DNA from 3 places in the Streptomyces sp. NPDC049585 genome. Region 1 is predicted to be linked to each of the others. Evidence: riboswitches for the same ligand, from Rfam matches in the RefSeq annotation. Region 1 holds a riboswitch; each other region holds the start of a gene.

Region 1 (5,395 bases):
TCGTCCTGCAGCCGTTTGACCTGCTCGCGCGCGTGCTCGGTGCGGCGCCGCTGGTCGGCGATGTCGGAGCGCTGGGTCACCCACTGCCGCATCGGGTAGGCCAGGGCCACCACCAGCGAGCAGACGACGAGCGCCAGCAGGGCCGCCCGGCCGGTGAGCCGGGAGCGGCGCGGCTGACGGGCGCGGTACGTCCGGGCCGCGGCGGGCCCCTGCACCAGCGCCGTGCCGAGCGCCTTGAGCCTGGTCGCGGTGGAGAACCGGTCCGCGCCCACGTCGCCTCCCCTGTCGGTCCGCTACGAACGTACGTCCCCGGACACGGTACGGGACCGCGGCCGGGGACGTACGGAGACTGGCGAGAGCTCAGCCGTTAAGGCTCAAGCGTCAAGGCTCAAGCCGACGCGGCGCTCAGCCCTGCTGTGCTCATTAGTTCGCAGAGCGAAACCGCGGGAAGGCGCTGCGGCCGGCGTACACCGCGGCGTCGTCGAGGATCTCCTCGATGCGCAGCAGCTGGTTGTACTTGGCGACGCGCTCGGAGCGGGCCGGGGCGCCGGTCTTGATCTGGCCGCAGTTGGTGGCGACGGCCAGGTCGGCGATGGTGACGTCCTCGGTCTCGCCGGAGCGGTGGGACATCATGCACTTGAAGCCGTTGCGCTGGGCCAGCTCGACGGCGTCGAGGGTCTCGGTCAGCGAACCGATCTGGTTGACCTTGACCAGCAGGGCGTTGGCAGTGCCCTCCTCGATGCCGCGGGCGAGGCGCTCGGGGTTGGTGACGAACAGGTCGTCACCGACGAGCTGGACCTTGTCGCCGAGCTTGTCGGTGATGGTCTTCCAGCCGTCCCAGTCGTCCTCGAACAGCGGGTCCTCGATGGAGACCAGCGGGTAGGCCTCGACGAGCTCGGCGTAGTAGTCGGTCATCTGGGCCGCGGTGCGGTCCTGGCCCTCGAAGGTGTAGACGCCGTCCTTGTAGAACTCGGAGGCGGCGACGTCCAGGGCGAGCGCGATGTCCTGGCCGGGGGTGTAGCCGGCCTCCTTGATGGCCTCGAGGATCAGGTCGAGGGCCTCGCGGTTGGAGCCGAGGTTCGGGGCGAAGCCGCCCTCGTCGCCCAGGCCGGTGGACAGGCCGCGGCCCTTCAGGACCTTCTTGAGGGTGTGGTAGACCTCGGTGCCCCAGCGCAGGGCCTCGGAGAAGGACTCCGCGCCGATCGGCGCGATCATGAACTCCTGGATGTCCACGTTGGAGTCGGCGTGCGAGCCGCCGTTGAGGATGTTCATCATCGGAACGGGCAGCAGGTGCGCGTTCGGGCCGCCGAGGTAGCGGAAGAGGGGCAGGTCCGAGGCCTCGGAGGCGGCGTGCGCGACGGCCAGGGAGACGCCGAGGATGGCGTTGGCGCCGAGCGAGCCCTTGTTGTCGGTGGCGTCCAGGTCGAACATGGCCTGGTCGATCAGGCGCTGCTCGGTGGCGTCGTAGCCGACCAGCTCCGGGCCGATCTGCTCGATCACGGCGAGGACGGCCTTCTCGACGCCCTTGCCGAGGTAGCGGTCCGGGTCGCCGTCACGCAGCTCGATGGCCTCGAAGGCGCCGGTGGAGGCGCCGGACGGCACGGCGGCACGGCCCGTGGAGCCGTCGTCGAGGCCGACCTCGACCTCGACCGTGGGGTTGCCTCGCGAGTCGAGGATCTCGCGAGCTACGACGACGTCGATGGACGGCACGAGGGTCTCCTTCGTGTGTGTCTGGAGTTCTGCACCACGAGCCTAACGGGCCCCGCGGGCTCTCCCCGCGCTGGACCGGGCCACGGGCCGAAAATTGGCACAAATGCCGATATCACGGGATGAAAACCCAGTATGTTCGCTCAACGGACAGTCGACGGGGCGCGGCCGGCACGGCGGCTCGAACGGCGAAGCCCCGCTCCGGTGCGGCTCGGGGGGAAGCGCAGCGAAGCGGGGCGGTCGTACGGCCGGTCGTCGTGCGGCCGGGCGGCCATGGGCCGCCCGGCACCTTCGATCGGCTTCGATCGACTCCGGTCAGTGCAGGTGCAGCTGCTGACCGGGGAAGATCAGGTCGGCGTTGTCGATGACGTCCTTGTTGAGGTCGTAGAGCTTCGCCCAGCCACCGCGCACCTTCTGCGCGTCGGCGATGGTCCCGAGGGTGTCGCCCTCCTTGACCTTGTACTCGCCGGTGCCCTGCTTGACCTCGCGCGGGGCGGCCTTCTTGGCCTCCGCCTTGGCCTCCGCGGCCTCGTCGTCGGCGTCCGACTCCCGGGTGACCTTCTTCGGAGCGCTGTGGCGCTCGCTGCGGTCCGAGTGGTTCTTGGTGGAGTGGGCGCCCTCGGCGGAGGTGGTCTTGCGGGTCTTCTTGGCGGAGGCGGAGCCGGAGTCGTCGGAGGGGTCGACGTCGGCCTTGGCGCCGCCGGAGCGCAGACCGCCCTCACCCGCGCAGCCCCAGGCGCCCGGGCCCTGCATGGCCAGCAGCCGCTCGGCGGTGGCGATCTGCTGGGCCTTGGTGGCGAGGTCGGCGCGCGGGGCGTACTTGGTGCCGCCCGCGGCCTTCCAGGAGTCGTTCGAGAACTGCAGGCCGCCGTAGTAGTTGTTGCCGTTGTTGAGGTGCCAGTTGCCGCTGGACTCGCACTGGGCGACCTTGTCCCAGGTGGAGACGGAGGCGGCGTTGGCGGAGGTCGCGACCATCAGTGGGGCGGCGACCGCGGCGCCGGTGACGCCGGCGAGCGTGACGATTCGGACGGCCTTGGACGGACGACGGTGCTTGCCCTTGGACATAAGTCGTTTTCCTCACCGACGCCTACGAGGTGAGCTGTCGGGTTCGGGCTGTGAGACTGCCCGGCCCGGTGCGAGCACCGGGCTTCACCCCAAGCCGTCCGTCCCTGCGGTCTGCCGACCGCCGGTCCGTCCGGCGCCTACCTTGGTTCCCCCGCTCCTGCCTACGGCGCTTGCGCGACGACTCCCCCGGCCGCCGGCAGGATTCGGCGTGGCGACCGTGGTGCTCGCGATGGCGAGCGGTGAAGACGGTAAGCACAGGCGGCCTGCGGGTTCAAACCCCACTTTTCAGCCAAGGCCGCCATCGGTTACCGCGGGAAACCTGACGTTTCCGCAGGTGGCCCTGGGTAGACGCAAATCGGACGGACGCTCTCCGCCGCCGAGTCGAAGAGACCCATGTCTCACTTTCGACTGGAACGGACATTCGGCCCTTTCCGCATGGCTATTGACGGATATCCAGGCGCTGACCAGGACGGATAAGGTCCGGATCAGTTCCGACAACTTTTTCGTTCTTCTGATACAGCGTCTGCCAGCCGCCGGCGACCGAGTGCTCCTGGGCGATCACTGACAGGTTGTCACCGGGCTGCACGGTGTAGTCGTTTGCGGCCGGGATGCCCGGCCGGGAATCGCCCCCGCGCGAGGGTCGCTGTGCGCCGTCGTCCGGGCCGTTCGGGGTCGCGCGGTGGCGCCCCGAGCCCTCCGCCGCGCCGGCGTCCCCGGCGGACGCGCCGTCGGCTCCCGGCGTGCCCGACGGGCTCGCGGAGCCGTCGGCCGGAGCCGACGGGAGGTCGGTGCCGGGCTCCTTGCGGTGCTTGCCCTGCCCGGCGTCCGGCGTGCCGCTCGCGGGAGCTGACGGGGTGCCACCGGCGTCCGGCGTCGCACCGGAGGGCGCACCGGACTGGCCGGGCGCGGGCGTGGACGACCCGGACGGCGACGTCGACGGCGATGCGGACGGCGTCCCCGACGGCGCCGAAGGCGTGGGGGTGGCGTCGGGGGCATGCGAGGCGTCCGGAGCGGGCGAGCCGTGCTCCGGCGCGGGCTTGGTCGTGTGCTCCGGTGTCCGGCTGCGCTCCGGGGCCGGCGGCGGGGTGGCCTTGGTGCCCGGGTCGACCTCGGGCGCCCGCTCGCTGCGGGTCAGACCCGCGCCCTCGCCGCAGCTCGTCCACGGGCCGGAGCCCTGCGACTTGAGGATGCTCTCGGCGATGGCGATCTGCTCGGAACGACTCGCGAGGTCGGGCCGGGGCGCGTACGAGATGCCGCCGTGCTGCTCCCACAACTCCTGGGTGATCTGCAGGCCGCCGAAGAAGCCGTTGCCCTGGTTGGCGCTCCACATCCCCCCGCTCTCGCACTGGGCGACCTTGTCCCAGGTGCCCGCGTCGGCCGCGGTGGCGGTGGTGGCAGCCAGCAGCGGCATGGCGACGCTGGCTCCCGTCACCCCCGCCGCGAGCACGATGGCGGGGACCTGACGGGGACGGCGATGTCTACCAGTGCCTGAGCGCATGTTCGGGCCCTCTCGGGTAGGCGGCTTCGGATGGTCGTCGAACATAGCGACGGCCCCCCGGAGTCACAACCCGGTGTAGCGGAGGTCACGCTGCGATAACTGCGAGGTGACCGGACGTCATGCGCTAAGGGCATGCAGGCGCCTGCGCGGGCGGACGCGCCGTGAATTCCACGGGCAGCGTGCGCAGGCCGCGCATGATCAGGCCGCCGCGCCAGCGCAGGTCGTCCGGCTCGGCGGCGAGCCGGAGGTCGGGCAGTCTGCGCAGCAGGGTGGCGAGCGCGGTCTGCCCTTCGAGGCGGGCGAGCGGTGCGCCGAGACAGTAATGGATGCCGTGTCCGTAGCCCAAGTGCTGGTTGTCGCGCCGGGAGAGGTCCAGGACGTCGGGATCGGCGAACCGTTCGGGGTCGCGGTCCGCGGCCGCCAGCACCACCAGGACGGGGTCGCCCTCGGCGATCCGCTGCCCGCCGATGACCAGGTCCTGGGTGGCGAAACGCCAGGTCGCAAGCTCTACGGGGCCGTCGTAGCGCAGCAGTTCCTCGACCCCCGTGGCGAGCAGCGACGCGTCCCCCTCGGCGAGGGCGCGCTGCAGGCGTTCGCGTTGTTCGGGGTGGCGCAGCAGCGCGTAGGTTCCGTTACCGATCAGGTTCACAGTTGTTTCGAAACCGGCGAAAAGAAGAATGAAGGCCATGGCGGCGGCCTCGTTCTCGGTGAGGTGCTCGCCGTGGTCGCTCGCCCTGATCAGTCCCGAGATGAGGTCGTCGCCCAGATCCTCCCGCTTCCGGTGGATCAGTTCCGCGAGATAGGTGCGCATCTTCTTCACCGAGCGCGCCACCCCGCCGCGCGGCCCGCCCCCGTGCCGGATCATCATTCCGGCCCAGTCGCGGAAGTCGTCCTGGTCCTCCGGCGGGACGCCGAGCATGTCGCAGATGGCGTAGATGGGCAGCGGGAAGGCGAACTCGTGAATGAGGTCCGCCGCGCCCTTCTCGCAGAAGCCGTCGATGAGCCGGTCGGTGAGCTCCTGCACCCGGGGCGCGAACTCCGCGACCCGGCGCGGGGTGAACGCCTTGGAGACCAGGCGGCGCAGCCGGGTGTGGTCCGGCGGGTCGATGTTGAGCAGGTGCGTCA
Region 2 (5,395 bases), on a different contig from region 1:
CACGAATTGCGCTGTCACATCCTCCAGCATCCCCCAGCGGTGCGCACGGCCGGTGGACGTGCGGTGAACCGGACCCGCCGTGGCATCCGCCACCGAGGGGTGTTGCACACTGTGCCCAACGGTTTGTCATGTTCAGTTGTGGGAGGGAGACATCATGCGTCTGGCGGACGCCCCGGGTGCACAGGAGGAGATTCGCATCGACGCGGCTCCGGCCGTCGTGTGGAAGCTCGTGACGGACATCGGCCTGCCCGCCCGCCTGAGCACCGAGCTCCAGAGCACGGCCTGGCTGGACGGTGCCACCGGTGTGCAGCCGGGCGCGCGTTTCGAGGGGTTCAACCGCCACCCGTACGCGGGGGAGTGGCGGACCGTCTCCCACGTCGTCGGCCTGGTCACCGAGCGGCTGTTCAGCTGGGCGGTCACCGACCCCGACGGCCACTACGGCGGCGGCGAGGCCGACCCGGCCCACCCCATGGCCACCTGGAAGTTCGAACTGGAGCCCGAAGGCCCGGAGGGGGCGGCCACGCTGCTGCGCCAGTCGGTGCGCATAGGCCCCGCGCCCTCCGGGATCAGCGTGGCCATAGCCCGGATGCCCGACCGCGAGGAGGAGCTCGTGGCCATGCGGCTGGAGGAGTTCAAGGCGGGCATGCGGGCCACCCTCGAAGGCGTCAAGCGGCTCGCCGAGGACGGGGCGTAGGCGCCGGCCCCGGAGCACGGTATCCGGGTGGCGGTGCGGCCAGCCTGGCGGCGAATCGGCCGGTCGTCGATCAGGGTGATCCCATGACGACGATCAAGGCGATCTCCTTCAGCTCGTACGGACCGGCCGACGTCCTGCGGCCGGTCGAGGTGCCGCTGCCCGCCCCCGGGCCGGGGCAGGTCCGCATCGCGGTGCGCTGCGCCGGCGTCAACCCGCTCGACCACAAGCTGCGCAGCGGTGCCATGGCGGGCACCTTCCCCCTGGAGCTGCCGCACATTCCCGGGGTGGAGGCGTCCGGCCTGGTCGAGGCGGTGGGGGAGGGCGTGACGCAGGTGCGGGCGGGCGACGCCGTGTTCGGCCGCACCGTGACCGGCGCCTACGCCGAGCAGGCGCTGGCCCGGGAGGACCAGGTCGTGGTCAAGCCCGTCTCGCTCGCCTGGGAGGAGGCGGCCGCCCTGCCGGTGGCCGCCGAGACGGCCCGGCGGGTGATGGAGCTGCTGGACCTCGGCGACGGCGAGACGCTGCTCGTCCACGGCGCCGCCGGGGGCGTGGGCACCCTGGCCGTGCAGTTCGCCCGGGCCCGCGGGGTGCGGGTCATCGGCACGGCGAGCGAGTCCAACCACGCCTACCTGCGCGGCCTCGGCGCGATCCCGGTGACGTACGGGCAGGGGCTCGCCGAGCGGGTGCGCGAGGCGGCCGCCCCCGGCCGGGTGGACGCGGCGCTGGACGCCGTGGGCAAGGGCGATGCCGTGTGGGTGTCCGTCGAGGTGACCGGCGGCGCCGACCGGGTGGTGTCGATCGCCGACGCCGAGGGTGCCCGGCTGCACGGGGCCCGCTTCAGTTCCGGCGGCCGGGAGGTGCGGCCGGTGCCCGCGCTGAACGAGGCGCTCGCCCTGCACGAGGCGGGACTGCTGCAGCTGCCCGTCCACCGCATCTACCGCCTGGAGGAGGCGGCCGACGCCCACCGGGAGAGCGAGCACGGCCACCTCACCGGCAAGATCGTCCTCGCCGTCGCCTGACGGCGGCCGGCGAGGACGGGGGTGTTCGGTCCTAGCCCACGCGGCCGTACCAGACGCTGCCGGTCCAGATGCGCTCCTTGCGCACGGTGGTGCCCGGCTTGGGGGCGTGCCAGATCGTGTTGCTACCCGCGTAGATGCCGACGTGGTAGACGTTGCTGCCCGAGTGGAAGAACACCAGGTCGCCCGGTGTGCGGGAGCCGGCGGAGATGTGCCGGGTGCGGTTGTACTGGTCGGCGGCGGTGCGCGGCAGGCTCTTGCCCGCCTTCTTGAACGAGTACAGGGTCAGGCCCGAGCAGTCGAAGCGGTTGGGGCCGGTGGCGCCCCACTGGTAGGGGGAGCCGGCCTTGGAGGCCGCGACCCTCAGGGCCTGCTCGCCGGTGGTCGCCGCGGAGGCGCCGGGGGCGAGGCCGGGAACGAGGACCGATGCCGCGATGGTGGCGGCGGTCAGGGCCGACGCGGTGCCGGCCCGGGAAACGAGTGCAGGTATGCGAGGCAATGCAGACATGCCACAGCCCTTCGGCATCCGCCTGCGAAAGATGACCTGTCGGGTTCGGGCTGCGAAGTTGCCCGGCCAGTGTCTGGCTTCACCCCAAGGACCACCGCGTTCGTGGTCCGTACCGCTTGGGTCTCCCGCTCCTGCCGATCGACGAATCGATTCCGCACCCGGTGCGGCGGCAGGACTCGGCGTTCCGCCCGGGTGGCCCGCCTCGGTGACGGGATCTTGTGTTCGACGAGAGATCCTGCACCATCGCCCGCCCGGATCCCGCACCCGCAGCGGCATCTGTGAACTTCTTCACTTCGGGCGAAACGGTGCAACCATCGCCTGTCCATACCGCCTGTCCTGCAACGAAAGGCGGGCTACCGCCGGTAGCCGACCACCCGTCAGCACGGCTCGCGCGAGGCGTCCAGCTCCAGCTTCTTGCGCATCGAACTCAGCCCCAGCCGCTTCGCCTCGCCGCAGAACTTCTCCGTCGGCAGGTCGTATTCGACGTGGAAGACCGCTTTGTTCTGCTTGATGAAGGGCGTCAGCTTTTCGCACTCCTTGTACTGCGCGCACTGCTCGTTCACCGCGAAGTCGAAGTCGCCCACCAGTGCCGGAATCTGCTCCAGGTCGTTCTTCAGCCCCACCGCGAGCCCGCGCTCGTGCGCCAGCCGCGCCAGCATCCGGTTGAACGCCAGCTGGTGGGCGGCCGTCAGCGGAAAGCCCGTGCCGTTGCGGAAACCCTCCGTCAGATCCGGCTCGACCGCGTCGAAGCCCTTCTGACGGCACATGTCCATGCGGGCCGCCATGAGCGGACGCAGCGCGTCCAGACGGCGGATGTCCAGCCACTTCTCGCCGTCCCAGCCCTTGTTCTTCCGGCCCAGCAGCCCCTTGGGGAACGCGTCCTTGTCCGGCCGGAAGTCCTCCCACGCACCGGCGTTGATGTAACAGATCACCTTCCGGCCGCGGGCATGCAGCGCCGCCACGGTGGCCGCCGTGTTCTCGAAGCCGTCGATGTCGTAGACGGGCACGTCGAGGGAGGTGTCGGCCTCGCCGAGCTTCCCGCCCAGCTGCCACTGCCAGGCCGTGCCCGGGCGCGGTTGCCAGCGCTCACCGGGCCGTCCCGAGGGGGTCGGCGCACCGGCCGTGGGGCTTGCGTCCGGCGCGGTGGCCGTCGGCTTCCCCTCCGGCTCGGCGTCCTCGTCGTCCCCCGGCGCCGACGAGCAGCTCGCCAGCACCAGCAGCAGCACGCCCAGCAGCCCGGCCCGTAGGCGCCGGTCCTTCACCGCGTTCCTCCCCGTTCGTGTTCCCGTACCTCCTGCGCACCGGCCGGCGGCGGGGCGCTGCGCCAGGGGTTCGCGCCCGTGCCCGGTACGGCGCAGTGCACGCCCGCGCCGCGGAGGGCGGCCGTGCGCGCCACCTCGTGCGCCCGCCCCTCGGGCACCGCGTGCACCAAGTGGCAGAACCGCTGCGGCGGGTGGTCGGCCGTCCAGGCCGGCACCCGCGCCCGGCGGTAGTCCTCCCACGTCCCCTCGAAGGTCACCAGCACGTCGGCCAGCTCCGCGTACCCGGGGTCCGGGTGCGTGCCGGGGTTGAGCACGGCGCTGCGGGCGCCCAGCACCTTCGCGGCCAGCACCAGCCGGCGGTAGCGGGGCAGATGGGCGGCGTGCACCGGCACCTGGTCGAGGAAGACGCCGTCCACCTCGTACCACCGGCGGTGCCGTCGCACGTCGGCGACCACGGCGCGGGTGCGCCGCCGGCCGTACCCGGTGTCGACGTACCCGAGCAGCGCGACGCCCGCGGCGCGCAGCCGTCCGGCCGCCGCACGGAAGGCCGGATCCGGCCGGTCGCCGGGACCGTCGGCCGCGTTGAGCACCACCGCGTGCAGGCGCGGGGCCTCGCGCAGCAGGGCCTCCCAGGCCTCGGGCCCCTCGCCGGGATGGACGTACAGCGGGACCAGCAGCCGCCCGGACGTCACCGGAGGCATTCCTCGGGCCGGTCGCGGACCTCGGCCCACAGATCCGCCAGGGACTCCTCCAGCGAACGGCGCGCCGTCCACCCCAGGCTGCGGGTGACGGCGGTGGTGTCGGCCTGCTGCCAGGGCACGGCGGCCGAGCGCGGCGAGCCGTCGCCCTGCTCGTCGACGCGCTCGCCCACGGGCCCGGTGAAGCCGCCCGCCCGCAGCAGCCCCTCGGCGACGTCCCGCACGAGGCGGGCCGTGCCGCTGCCGACGTTGAGGACGGCGGGCAGCGGCCGGGGGGCGGTCACGGCCCGGGCGACGGCCTCCGCGACGTCCCGTACGTCCACGAAGTCGCGGTACGCCGACAGGTCGCCCGTCTTCACCCGGCCGTCGGGTCCCGCCGCGCGCAGCGCGCCGGCCAGCCGGCCGGGCAGGGAGGCGGCCGGGGCGCCGGGGCCGACGGGGTTGAACACCCGCAGCACCACCGCGTCCAGGCCGGATCCGGTCACCGCGAGGGTGCCGGCGAGCTTGCTCGCGCCGTACAGCCCGGCCGGGCGCACCGGGCCGGCCTCGGCCGCCGGCCGGTGGCCGTCCGCCGGACCGTACTCGGCCGCCGAGCCCAGGTGCACCAGGCGCGCGTCGGGAGCCGCCGCGTGCAGGGCCTCGCACAGCAGCGCGGGGCCGCGGGCGTTGACGCCGGTGAGGGCCAGGGCGCTGCCGCCCACCACCCCCGCGCAGTTGACGACGGCGTCGGGGGCCGCGCCGCGCAGCGCGGAGATCAGCCGGTCCGGGTACGTGGCCGAGAGGTCGAGGGGAAGGGCGGCGCGCGGGGAGCGGCCGCCCTCGAGCACCAGCGCGCCCGGCAGGGCACGCAGGCGCTCGGCGACGTGCTGGCCCAGGAAGCCGGTCGCGCCGAGGAGAAGGATGCGCACGGGGCCGGTCACACTCCCTTGATCAGCATGTCGCGGCGGACGGCGAACTCCGCGTTCGCCCGGTCGTAGTCGTCGGGCCGGCCGATGTCCAGCCAGTACCCGCCGAAATCATAGGCGCGCGGCGGGGTGCCGGCCTCCAGCAGGTCCAGCACCAACTCGTCGAAGCCCAGCGGCAGACCGGGCGTGTAGCGGCCGAGCGCCTCGCGGCTGACACCGTAGACGCCCATGGAGACCCGGTAGTCCATGCTGGGCTTCTCGGTGAAGGCCACGACCCGGTCGGCCTCCGTGGTCAGCACCCCGAAGTCGATG
Region 3 (5,395 bases), on a different contig from region 1:
GGTGAGGATCGCGCCGAAGCCGAACGTGATGGCGTTGTAGAGGAACGCCTGTCCGATGAAGAGGGCGAGCCCCAGCACCGCCCGGCGGCGGTAGTCGGAGAAGACGGTCCGGGCGATGTCCCGGAATCCGAAGCTCTCGCGCTGGCGAATGGTGAAACGCCCCTTCGCGGGCGGCAGCTCGGCGCCCTTCTCCACGACGACGCGTTTCTCGATCTCCGTGACCAGTTCCTCCGCCTCCGGGCTGCGGCCGTGAATGAACAGCCAGCGTGGACTTTCCGGGACGTGGCGCCGCACGAGCAGGATCACCAGGCCCAGGACGACGCCGAGCCCGAAGGTCAGCCGCCAGCCGACGTCCTTGGCGAAGATGCTCGTGTCCAGCATCAGGATCGACAGCAGCGACCCGGCGATCGCGCCGAGCCAGAAGCTGCCGTTGATGATCAGGTCGACGCGGCCGCGGTAGGCGGCCGGGATGAGTTCGTCGATGGCGGAGTTGATGGCCGCGTACTCGCCGCCGATGCCGAAGCCCGTCATGAAGCGGAAGACGAAGAACCACCAGGACGAGTACGACAGTGCGGTCAGCGCGGTCGCCGACAGATAGACCGCCAGGGTGACCATGAAGAGTTTCTTGCGGCCGAAGAGGTCGGTGAGCCGGCCGAAGAACAGCGCCCCGGAACACGCCCCCGCCACATACAGCGCGGCGGCCAGGCCCGTCACCCCGCCGGAGGTGATGGGCAGGCCGCTGCCCTGTTCGGAGAGGCGGCCGGCAATGTTGCCGACGACCGTGACCTCCAGACCGTCCAGCACCCAGACGGTGCCCAGCCCGATCACCACCGTCCAGTGCCACCGGGACCAGGGCAGCCGGTCCAGGCGGGCGGGAACGGACGTGGTGATCGTCGGTGCGGTCGTCGTCACATCCTCTGATTTCCCGATCACACGGATAACATTCCCGGAAAATCGGGATACGTAGGGGAATCCACGCCGCTATGACCCGGCTGCCTCCCTGCGGTTGCGGAGCGCGCGCTACGGCTGCAGGCCCCGGTCGCGCAGCCAGGACAGCGGGTCCACCGGGGCGCCACCGCCCGGCCGCACCTCCAGGTGCAGATGGGGACCGGTGACATTGCCGGTCGCACCGACCCGGCCGATGACCGTGCCGGGACCGACCTTGCCCGAGGTGATCACCATCGACGACAGGTGGCAGTACCAGACCTCCGTACCGTCGCCGAGGGTCAGCACGACGCGGTAGCCGTACGCGCCCGCCCAGCCGGCCTGCGTGACCGTACCCCCGCTCACGGCCCGCACCGGAGTGCCGGTCGGGGCGGCGAAGTCCTCGCCGGTGTGGTGATGCGACGACCACATGGCCCCGGCCCGCCCGAAGCCGGCGGTGAGGGTGTACGAGGTGAGAGGGAGGGTGAAGGAACCACGGGCCTGCGAGGGCGCTTGCGGGGCGCGATGCGGCTGGGGTGCCCGGTGCTGCTGGGGAGCCCGGTGCGGCGCTTGAGGCGCGGCGTGCGCTTGCGGTCCGGCGTGCGCTTGCGGCGCAGCGTGCGGGGCCTGGTGGGTCTGGTGGGTCTGGTGGCCCTGGTGAGTCTGCTGCGGCGCCGGCGCCGCCTGGGCGGGCACTGCTGCCGCTGCCGCGTGCGCCGCTGCTGCGCGGGCTGCCGCTGCCTGGGCCGCGGCAGCGGCCTTGGCCTTGGCCTCGGCTTCCGCCAGTGCCGCCTGCTGCGCGGCCATCGCGTGGTGCCGTTCCGCCGCCGCCCGGGCCTCGGCCGCCTGCACGGCCGCTTCCGCCGCCTCCTGCTGGTGCTCGGCCTGCTGCATGATGCGTGCCCGCAGCACCTCGCCCGCGTGGGCGGCTTCGTCGGTGAACGCCGCCGCGGGTGCGGCGGGTGCGTTCCGGCCGGGGTCGGGCATGGATATGGGGGCCGCCGGGCGGTCCTGCGCGCTGGCCATGCCGCCCGCGCCCACCGCCGCGATCATGCCCACGCCGAGGACGGCACCGCTGCGGGCCACCGTGCCGCCGCGCTGCTTGGCGGCGCGGTGCCGGCCGCGCTCGAGCGGCGTCGCCGGGAGCTCGTCGTCGGGGTCGGTGGCGCCGGGATCGTAGGGCGGGGCGTAAGCCGGGACGATCGGAGGGTCGTACGCGGTGTAGGAACCGTCGTCGGCACCGTGCCTGTTGGACGCCACCGGGGCGCACTCCTTTCCTTCCCACTCGCCTACCGGGTTAGCTGTCGGGTTCGGAGCAGGAAGGTCTCCTACGGGCCGGTGCGCGGCCCGATTCACCCCAAAGGGATGGTTCCCCGGTTCCGTTCACGGGATTCGGCGAAGGCGCGCGGCACCGCCTCTTGCGGCGGTATCCAGGACCGCGCTGCGTTATCGAACGTTAATAGACATCGCGACCGGATTCCAAGCCGAACGGGTGAATTCGCAGGCGTATTGACGCTCCAACTTTCTGACGGAGCGTCAATTGTTATGCGCGCTCCCCCGCGGGCCGGCGCCGCCGGGCCGGGCGGGTGCGGCCGCGCCCGGGACGGCGCTGCGACTGCTCCTGCCGGGGCTGCTCCGGCCGGGACTGCTCCTGCCGGGGCGCGGGCACCGCGATCGTCACCGGGATGCCGCTCGGCTCGCGGGCGCCGGTGATGCGGACGAGCTCGGCGTCCTGCGGGCGCACGTCGGCCGTCGCCGGGGCGATGCGCGCGGTCACCATCATCTGCCGCATGTCGCGCCGCTCCTCGGGCAGGACGAGCGTGACGACGGTGCCCGCCTCGCCGGCCCGGGCCGTACGGCCGCCGCGGTGCAGGTAGTCCTTGTGGTCGACGGGCGGGTCGATGTTGACGACGAGGTCGAGCCCGTCGATGTGGATGCCGCGCGCCGCCACGTTCGTGGCGATCAGCGCGGTCACCTGCTCGGTGCGGAACTGCTCCAGGACGCGGTTGCGCTGCGGCTGGCTCTTGCCGCCGTGCAGCGCCGCGGCGCGCACGCCCTGCGCCAGCAGGCGCTTGACCAGCCGGTCGGCGCCCCGCTTGGTGTCCACGAACATGATCACGCGGCCTTCGCGGGCCGCGATCCGGGTGACCACGTCACGCTTGGCATCCACGTCGGCGACGTGCAGCAGGTGGTGCTCCATGGTGACCACCGCGCCCGCCGAGGGGTCGACGGAGTGGGTGACGGGGTCGGTCAGGAAGCGGCGGACGAGCCGGTCGACGTTGCGGTCCAGCGTCGCGGAGAACAGCATCCGCTGGCCGCCCGGGGCGACCTGGTCGAGCAGGCGGGTGACCTGGGGCAGGAAGCCCATGTCGGCCATCTGGTCCGCCTCGTCCAGGACGGTGACGGTCACGTCGCCCAGGGCGCAGTCGCCGCGCTGGAGCAGGTCGGCGAGCCGGCCCGGCGTCGCGACCATGACCTCGGCGCCACGGCCGATGGCCTGCGCCTGCCGGCCGATGGACAGTCCACCGACGACGGTGACCGTACGCAGGTCCAGGGCGGCCGCGTAGGGGGCGAGGGAGTCGGTGACCTGCTGCGCGAGCTCACGGGTGGGCACCAGCACCAGCGCCAGCGGCCGGCCCGGCCGGGCCCGCCGGCCCGCGGTACGGGCCAGGAGCGCGAGCCCGAAGGCGAGGGTCTTGCCGGAACCGGTACGCCCGCGGCCGAGGACGTCGCGTCCGGCGAGGGAGTTCGGCAGGGTCGCGGCCTGGATGGGGAAGGGCTCGGTGACGCCCTCGCGGGTCAGCGTCTTCAGCAGGGCGCCCGGCATGTCGAGGTCGGCGAAGGAGGCGACGGGCGGCAGCGCCGGCGTCGTGGCCTCGGGCACCTCGAAGTCGGCGGCCGGCTCGACGACGGCGGCGGCGCCCCGTGCGGGGCCGCCGGCGCGGCGCCGGGCGGAGCGGCTCTCGCCGCCGGAGCGGCTGGCGCCGCGGGAACGGGTGCCGCCGGGGCGGCTGTCGCCGCCGGAGCGGGTCTCGCCCTCGGAGCGGGCGTCCCCACGGGAGCGGGTGCTGCTGCTGAGGCGGGCGCTGCCGCCGGAGCGGGCCTCCCCGCCGATGCGGGCGCTGCCGCCGGAGCGGGCCTCCCCGCCGATGCGGGCGCTGCCGCCGGTCCGGGTCTCCCCGCCGATGCGGGCGTTGCCGCCGGTGCGGGCGTCGTCAGCGGCGCGGGTGCTGCCGCCGTTCCGGGCCTCACCGCTGGTCCGGGCGTTGCCGCCGGAGCGGGCGCCACGACCGGTCCGGGCGTCCCCGCCCGAACGGGCACCGCCACCGGAACCGGCGCCACCGCCGGAACGGGCACCGCTGCCGGAGCGGGCGTCCCCACCGGAGCGGGCATCGGCGCCGGAGCGGCTGTCGCCGCCCGAGCGGGTGCCACCGGCGGAGCGGGCGTCGCCGCCGGAGCGGGCGTTACCGGAGCGGGCATCGCCACCGGAGCGGGCGGGGCGGGGGGCGGAGCGAGTCATGCGGGACCTTCCCTCGGTGGCGGCGGCGGGAGCCGGGCCCCCGGTGGACGAACGCGACAATGGGGCCCGCACCCAGTGGTGCGGGCCCCATGGCGCGTACGCGCGTACGGTTTCGTCAGATGGTGACGATGTTCTCGGCCTGCAGGCCCTTCTGGCCCTGCGTGACCTCGAAGGACACCTTCTGGCCCTCAAGCAGCTCGCGGAAGCCGTTGGAGGCGATGTTCGAGTAGTGGGCGAAGACGTCGGGGCCGCCGCCGTCCTGCTCGATGAAGCCGAAGCCCTTTTCCGAGTTGAACCACTTCACGGTGCCAGTAGCCATGTCTATCTCCTTAGTGATGGGGTGGCCCCCGACCGGAAAAAGACCGGCGAAAACAAAAATGCGCCTTCGGCTACATGGCCGAGGCGCACACGAATTCCATGGGTACCACAACTGCAACTCGTACGAGAGTACCACGCCCTGTGCGCCTCGTGTGGATCTTGGTGGAGCGCTCCCCCGGCCCGCGCTATAACTCGACCCCCTGGGCCCTGGCGTGCCGGTCGGCGGCGACCTCCGCCTCGGCCTCGTCGAGGTAGACCTCGCAGACCAGCCGCCCGTCCGCGGTCATGTTGTGCTCCAGCTCCCAGAGGCTGACCTCTCCCCCGCCTTCGAGCAGGAACGCGTGCTCGTAGAAGCGGCACCAGGTGGCGTCCTTGCCGGGCCCCCGGCGCCTGGGCTTGGTGATGAGGGCGATGTGGTGGCCGAGCGCCCCTTGGAGCAGTTCGCGCACGACCTCGCCGGGCCCGTCGGCGTTCTCGGCCCGGCGCAGCAGCCGGCGGGCGTGCTCGGGGGAGGCCTCGGCGACGTACTCGCGGCGGGGCCGGCTGGGGCCCATGGCCAGCAGCAGTTCCTCGGCCAGCCAGGCCGGCAGCTCCTCGTCCTCGCTGCCCGGGCCGATGCCCCCGCCGCCGATG

Evidence for each region. A riboswitch is a leader RNA that binds a small molecule or an ion and turns the genes downstream of it on or off. The one in region 1 is predicted to bind cyclic di-AMP.
Region 2: linked by a shared signal. The riboswitch ahead of AB0K17_RS28180 (C40 family peptidase) and the one ahead of AB0K17_RS13550 (transglycosylase family protein) in region 1 are both predicted to bind cyclic di-AMP.
Region 3: linked by a shared signal. The riboswitch ahead of AB0K17_RS29665 (M23 family metallopeptidase) and the one ahead of AB0K17_RS13550 (transglycosylase family protein) in region 1 are both predicted to bind cyclic di-AMP.

Annotation. Positions count from the first base shown of each region.
Region 1 is NZ_JBFAPE010000009.1:167,547-172,941, reverse strand. It holds gene AB0K17_RS13560 (septum formation initiator family protein) at 1-272, opposite strand, end outside; gene eno (phosphopyruvate hydratase) at 424-1,710, opposite strand; gene AB0K17_RS13550 (transglycosylase family protein) at 2,023-2,772, opposite strand; cyclic di-AMP (ydaO/yuaA leader) riboswitch at 2,777-2,951, opposite strand; gene AB0K17_RS13545 (transglycosylase family protein) at 3,212-4,204, opposite strand; gene AB0K17_RS13540 (cytochrome P450) at 4,395-5,395, opposite strand, start outside.
Region 2 is NZ_JBFAPE010000044.1:10,102-15,496, forward strand. It holds gene AB0K17_RS28165 (polysaccharide deacetylase family protein) at 1-18, opposite strand, end outside; gene AB0K17_RS28170 (SRPBCC family protein) at 155-694, shown strand; gene AB0K17_RS28175 (NADP-dependent oxidoreductase) at 787-1,713, shown strand; gene AB0K17_RS28180 (C40 family peptidase) at 1,745-2,218, opposite strand; cyclic di-AMP (ydaO/yuaA leader) riboswitch at 2,222-2,372, opposite strand; gene AB0K17_RS28185 (endo alpha-1,4 polygalactosaminidase) at 2,596-3,480, opposite strand; gene AB0K17_RS28190 (spherulation-specific family 4 protein) at 3,477-4,181, opposite strand; gene AB0K17_RS28195 (NAD(P)-dependent oxidoreductase) at 4,169-5,086, opposite strand; gene AB0K17_RS28200 (sugar phosphate nucleotidyltransferase) at 5,095-5,395, opposite strand, start outside.
Region 3 is NZ_JBFAPE010000053.1:22,606-28,000, forward strand. It holds gene AB0K17_RS29660 (MFS transporter) at 1-912, opposite strand, end outside; gene AB0K17_RS29665 (M23 family metallopeptidase) at 1,021-2,010, opposite strand; cyclic di-AMP (ydaO/yuaA leader) riboswitch at 2,196-2,332, opposite strand; gene AB0K17_RS29670 (DEAD/DEAH box helicase) at 2,468-4,039, opposite strand; gene AB0K17_RS29675 (cold-shock protein) at 4,560-4,763, opposite strand; gene AB0K17_RS29680 (DUF6227 family protein) at 4,948-5,395, opposite strand, start outside.